DNA from 2 places in the Acidiphilium sp. C61 genome. Region 1 is predicted to be linked to the other one. Evidence: riboswitches for the same ligand, from Rfam matches in the RefSeq annotation. Region 1 holds a riboswitch; the other holds the start of a gene.
The links. Region 1 has a riboswitch for cobalamin ahead of HUW10_RS07725 (TonB-dependent siderophore receptor). Riboswitches for the same ligand answer to the same signal wherever they lie in the genome.
Positions count from the first base shown of each region.

Region 1 (3,204 bases):
GGGTTCAGCAGTTTTTCCACGAGCGGCTTGAACATGCGAATTCTGCCGGACTTTTGCCGGCCGGCATGAATACCGCGACGCAAGCCGAGTTGCTGCTGGGGACCGTCGTCGCGTTGCGCACCTTCGCGCGGCTCGACCCTGATCCTGGCCGTCTTGACCGCCTGGTCGAGGATGCAGTGAGCCGGCTCAGGAGACCCGCGCCCGCGGCTGCATGAACAGCAGACACCACCCAAAAAAGCCCGCCGACAGTAACCGCCGGACCTGCGGTGTTTGCTGTGCGGCCTGCCGTCAAGGAGACCCTGAATGCGTGAACCCCTGAAACTTTACGATCTCGCCGGCGCCGACGAGCGCGTGCGCTTCAGCCCCAATTGCTGGCGCACCCGTTTCGCGCTGGCGCACAAGGGTCTGCCTTGCGAGACCGTGGTCTGGCGGTTCATGGAGAAAGACGCCATCGCGTTTTCCGGCCAGGGCAAGGTTCCCGTGCTGGTCGACGGCACCCGGAACATTCACGACAGCTGGGCCATCGCGCTTTACCTCGAGGATACCTATCCCGACCGTCCCAGCCTGTTCGGCGGCGCGGTCGGCCGCAGCCTCGTCCGCTTCGTCAACCAGTGGACCAGCGAAGCGGTGCATCCCGCAATCGCGAAAGTGGTGCTGCCGGACCTTGTGGACATCCTGCACGAGGGTGACCGCGACTATTTCCGCTCGACCCGCGAGGCCGCGTTCGGCACCACGGTCGGGGCGCTGCGGGCCGCACGCGAGGAAAATCTCGCCACGCTCCGCGCCACCTTGCGCCCGCTGCGCAGCACGCTGGCGGATCAGCAATTCCTTGCCGGCGACGCGCCGAACTATGCCGACCATGTCGCCTTCAGCGCTTTCCTCTGGGCGCATGCCTCGACCCCGGTAAAGATCCTCGCCGAGGATGACACGCTGCACGCCTGGTGCGACCGCATGTTCGACGCTTATGACGGGCTGGCCCGCGTCCTGCCGGCCGCCGCCTGAACGGGAGGATTTCGATGTCCGCAATCCAGGGTGTCCGCGCCTGCGTGTTCGATGCCTACGGCACGCTGTTCGATTTCGGCTCCGCTGTCGCCCGCTGCCCGGATGTGCCGGAAGACCGCCGCGCGGCGCTGGTGACACTCTGGCGGGACAAGCAGCTGCAATACACGTGGCTGCGCAGCCTGCAGAACCTCTATACCGATTTCGAAACCGTCACCGCCGACGCGCTCGATTTCGCGCTGGAGGCGACCAGCCTCGCCGACCCGAAGCGGCGCGAGGCGTTGCTCGCACTCTACCGCATCGTCTCGGCCTATCCCGAGGTGAAGGCAACGCTGGGCGCCCTCAAGGCAAAGGGCATCGCCACCGCAATTCTCTCGAACGGCACCCCTGCGATGCTCGCCGCCGCCATCGCCCATGCCGGGATCGGCGACGTGCTCGACCATGTGCTGTCGGTCGAGGCGGTGGGCGTGTTCAAGACCGATCAGCGTGTCTACCAGATGGTGCCGGCGCGCCTTGGGGTGGAACGCAAGGAGGTCTGCTTCGTCTCCTCCAATGGCTGGGATGCGTATGGCGCCTCGGCCTTCGGCTTCCGCGTCGCCTGGTGCAACCGCGCGAAACAGCCGGCGGAGCGGCTGCCCGGCGCGCCCGATGCCGTTCTCAGCGATCTCTCCGCCCTGCCCGGCCTGCTCGGCCTCGACTGAACCAGCGCTTGCGCCGCCAGCCCCGGTGGCGCTACAGCTTGATCAGGAATCGGTGGCCCGCAAGGGCTGAAACGGGAACGCAGAAGGGTGGTTTGTCGCCCCGTCTGCGGCTGCCCCCGCAACTGTGAGCGGTGAGGCGCGTTCATCCGGGCCATTGCGAGGGGGCACAGACCCGCCCGCGAGAAGGCCGAGCGCGCTGTTGACCCGCGAGCCAGGAGACCGGCCAGTTCCGAGACCATGCGCGCGCGTCCGGGCGGGGTGAACCGGGAGCGAAGGGTGAAGTCCCGTAGCCTTCGGTCGCCCTTATGGCAGCGCCCGCCCCGCCGGGTGCCGGACCGGAGTTTTTCCATGCGCGACTCCGCGCGATATCGTTTTTTCGTTCCCCTCGCCTTGTGCGGGGCTGTTGCCAATGCACACGCCCAAAACGCGCAGCTGCCCGCCGGCACCGTGCCGATCGAGACGGTTACCGCCTCCTATGTGCGGACGCCCATTGCGGATACCCCGGCATCGGTCACGGTCATCACCGCGGCCGCGCTGCGCCAGCGCGGCGTGACCACCCTCGTCCAGGCGCTCGACACGGTTCCCGGCCTGAACGTGGTGCAACTGGGTGGGCCTGGCGCCCAGACCTCGGTCTTCATCGACGGCACCAATTCCGAAGACGTGCTGGTGCTGCGCGACGGCGTGCCGGTGAATGATCCCTCGGTGGCCAACGGCGCGTTCAATTTCGGCAATGCCGGCATCGGCGATATCGCGCGGATCGTGGTGGTCCGCGGCCCGATGTCCAGCCTCTACGGCTCGGGCGCGATCGGCGGCGTCATCAACCTGATCAGCAAGCGTGGCCATGGCGCACCGCATGTCGATTACGACATCGCCGGGGGCTTTCCCGGCCAGGGCGAAGGCAGCGTTACCCTCTCCGGCCAGAGCGGCAAATTCGATTATGCGATCACAGGTTCGCTCATCGAGCAGGCCGGGTTCGACGCGACGGCGCGGCGGCTTGCCGTCTATGCCGCGCATCGCGACCCGTTCCGCTACAAGCTCGGCGCCGTCAATCTCGGCTACACACCCATCGCCGGCACGCGGATCTCGCTGATCGTCCGCGCCCGGCAGACCGGCACCCAGTATCCCGATCTCGGATATCCGATCTTCGACGACCCCTATGAAAACAGCTACGATTCGAATGTTTTCGTCCGCTTCGGCGTGAAATCGCACCTGTTCGACAACCGGCTGACCACCGAACTCGACATCGCCCATATCCAGGACGACCGCCGCTACCTCACCCTGCTCGATCCCGCCGACCCCAACCAGTTCGCCGGCGACAGCGGCTATCGCGGCGACCGCACGGTGATCCAGTGGAACAACGTGATCCGCCTGCCGAATTTTGGCCCGATGACAGACCCGACGCTCGTCGCCGGCATCGAGACCACGCATGATACGGCGATCGAGAACTACAATGCGAGCTTTGGCGGCTTTCCCTACCTCTCCAGCCTCGCCGCCTCGCAATCCA
Region 1 covers NZ_CAJHNI010000005.1:1,048,876-1,052,079, forward strand. The annotation lists gene HUW10_RS07710 (TetR/AcrR family transcriptional regulator) at 1-215, shown strand, start outside; gene HUW10_RS07715 (glutathione S-transferase family protein) at 304-1,002, shown strand; gene HUW10_RS07720 (haloacid dehalogenase type II) at 1,017-1,700, shown strand; cobalamin riboswitch at 1,734-1,943, shown strand; gene HUW10_RS07725 (TonB-dependent siderophore receptor) at 2,049-3,204, shown strand, end outside.

Region 2 (3,204 bases), 1.0 Mb from region 1:
CGATCTCGGCGAGTTTCTGGGTGGCGAAGGCAAGCCAGGGCCGGATCGCCGGATCGAGCCGGTCTTCCTGCGCGAGATCGACCGGGACGTGCAGCAGGCTGCAGCTCGGCGCGATCATCAGCCGCTCGGTGCCGCCGAGGGCGCGCGCCGCCTCGCGCGCGGTGGCGAGGGCGGCGCGAAGGTCCGCCCGCCAGACGTTCCGCCCGTCGATCAGGCCGAGCGAGAGATGGCGTGCCGGCCCGGCAGCGGCGAGGGCGGGCACGAGATCGGCCTGGCCGCGGACGAGATCGAGATGCAGGCCGGCGACCGGCAAGGCGAGGGCGGTGGGCAGGTTGTCGCCCATCGGCGCGAAATAGCTCGCCAGCAGCAGGTGCGGCGTGGCGCCGCGGGCGAGGGTTTCATAGGCGTGGGCGAAGGCGGCGCGGGCGCGGCCCGACAGGTCGAGCGCGAGGACAGGTTCGTCCATCTGCACCCAGGCGCAGCCCTCGGCCGCGAGGTCCGCCAGCACCTGCGCGTAGCAGGGCAGCAGGCGGTCCAGCAGGTCGAGCGGGTCGGACCCGTCATCGGTCTTGGCGAGCAGCAGGAACGAGACCGGGCCGAGCAGCACCGGCCGGGTGCGGCGATGGCAGGCCAGCGCCTCGCGGAACAGTTCGAGCGGGCGGTTGGCGGTGACGGTGAAGTGCTGCCCGGCGGACAGACGGGGCACGAGGTAGTGATAATTCGTGTCGAACCACTTGGTCATTTCGAGCGCCGGCAGGCCGGTGGCGGCATCGTGGCCGCCGGTGCCGCGGGCGAGGGCGAAATAGGTCGCGAGCGACACCTCCCCCCCGCGCCAGCCATAACCCGGCGGGATCGCGCCGAACATGCAGGCGGTATCCAGCACATGGTCGTAGAGCGAGGCGTCGTTGCACGGGATGTGGCCGATGCCGAGCCCCTGTTGCAGCGCTTGCGACCCGGCGCGCAGGGCGCGGGCGGCATCGTGCAGGGCGGTTTCGGTGAGCTCGCCGGCCCAATGGGCCTCGAGTGCGGCCTTCAGCTCGCGCCGGCGGCCGATGCGGGGGAAGCCGAGATTGGTGGCGATGCTCATGCGCGGCCTCCCTGGCGTGCGGGGAGGCGAACGAGGCGCGCGCGGCAGGCGCTGCCGCTGATGCGTGCAGTCATGGGTTGGCTCCGGCTTCCGGTGCACCCCGCCCGGCAGCGTTGGTTGATGCGACACCGGCAGGTCTCCTGGCTCGCGGGTCGACGCTGGTGGCCCTGCCTTCCCGAACCGGTTCCGGTTCAGTGGCTCGCCCTTGCGGGCGGACGGACCACCGGCTCGCCGCTGACAGTTGCGGGGGCAGCCATCGACTTGCTTCCGGGACAATCAGGCCCGGCCGAAGCGCACGATGTTCCCTTTTCACCCGCTCGCGCGGGACCGGTGACCTGTTGCATATGCCGGCTCGGCGGGCGGGCGGCAAGGGTGGGGTGTCGCGGATGGCCGGATGGCGGTCTGGCGGCGGCGGCGCGCCGGGTGCAGACTGCGCGCGGCAGAAGGAGACAGGCAAGATGGCCGACACGCACGAGATCGTCCTGCGGCAGATCGAGAATTACCGGTTCGAGACCGAATTCGGCGGCGGCTTGCCGAAGCTCGTCTCCGACGAGCCGCCGCCGCTCGGCGGCGGGGCGGGGCCGGAGCCGGTGCAGCTGCTGCTCGCGGCGGTGGGCTCGTGCATGTCGTCCAGCTTTCATTTCGCGATGACCAAGTTTCGCGAGGCGCCGGGGGCGATCACCACCACCGCGCGGGCGACCGTGGAGCGCGACGAGAACCGGAGGCTGCGGGTGCAGGCGATCCATGTTGCCATCGGGTTCGCCGCCGAGGCCGGGACGATCGGGCATCTCGACCGGATTCTCGGCCAGTTCGAGCAGTTCTGCACCGTCGGCGCCTCGGTCGCGCGGGGGATCCCGATCGAGGTGAGGGTGACCGACGGCAGCGGCACGCGGGTGAAGGGCTGAAGCAAGACCGTAACCAAATCAGGCTTTTGCGATCCGGGCTTCGCACGAGTTGTCCACAGAAATCTGAATAAGCCTGTGGACAAGCGCGGGGGGAATCCGGAAGCTCGCCCTTGGCGTGGGAAAGGTTAACGATTTTCGCCCCGCCCGGACGCCGGGCGGTCTGCCATCTTGCATCCGCAGGGGAGATGTGCGCAGAACGCACGGATGCCAACTGCGCCAGACGAGACCGGACCATCCAGGCTGCCGCGCCCGAGCCTGACCAACCCGCGCGACCATGTCGAGAGTTTCGCCCGGGGGCTGGCGATATTGTGCGCCTTCGGGCCGGACCGGCCGAAGATGACGCTGTCGGACGCCGCCAGGGTGACCGGGTTGCAGCGCTCGGCGGCGCGGCGGTTTCTGCTCACCCTCTGCGACCTCGGCTATGCGGTGCAGACCGACCGGTGGTTCACCCTCACGCCGCGGGTGCTGGAGCTGGGCTATGCCTATCTCGGCAGCCTGCGCTTTCCCGAACTCATCGAACCCTATCTGACCGGGCTGACGCAGCGGCTGGGCGAATCGAGCTCGGCGGCGGTGCTGGACGGGACGGAGATCGTGTATGTCGCGCGGTCGGCCGCGCCGCAGCGGCTGATGTCGCTCTCGCTCGGGGTGGGCAGCCGGCTGCCGGCGCACGCGACCTCGATGGGGCAGGCGCTGCTCGCCACGCTGAGCGAGGAGGAGGTGCGCGCCCGGTATGGGCGCGGGCCGCTGCCGGCGTTCACCCAGGCGACCATCACCGACCCGGCGCTGCTGCTCGAACGGCTGGCGGCAGTGCGGCGGGACGGGTTCGCGCTCAACGACCAGGAACTGGAACTCGGCCTGCGCTCGGTTTCGGTCGCGGTGCCGGGCAAGGGGAGCCGGCAGGCGGTTGCCCTCAATGTCGCCACCAACGCGGCGCGGGTGTCGCATGACGAGGTGATGCGCCGCATCCTGCCCGCGATCCGCGAGGCGGCGGCGCAATGCGCGCGGGCGGTCGCCCTGCTCGGCTGAGCGGGGACGCGGAAACGCCAGAAGAGGATCGGCAACAGGATCACCAGCCCGGCGGGTCGCGCAGCCGCTCGCGTCGGCGCAGCCAGGCGGGCGGGCGGAAGCGGCGCGGGAGTTTTGCGCCTGAGCAGTCCGTGTTGTTCGGGACGGGTTCGGGTTTGGGGCGGGGGGTGCGCCTTGCGCGCGGCG
Region 2 covers NZ_CAJHNI010000005.1:2,093,492-2,096,695, forward strand. The annotation lists gene metE (5-methyltetrahydropteroyltriglutamate--homocysteine S-methyltransferase) at 1-1,087, opposite strand, end outside; cobalamin riboswitch at 1,200-1,434, opposite strand; gene HUW10_RS12655 (OsmC family protein) at 1,546-1,992, shown strand; gene HUW10_RS12660 (IclR family transcriptional regulator C-terminal domain-containing protein) at 2,197-3,018, shown strand; gene HUW10_RS12665 (hypothetical protein) at 3,059-3,204, opposite strand, start outside.
Region 2: it holds a riboswitch for cobalamin, as region 1 does, so the genes downstream of both, metE (5-methyltetrahydropteroyltriglutamate--homocysteine S-methyltransferase) here and HUW10_RS07725 (TonB-dependent siderophore receptor) in region 1, are expected to answer to the same signal.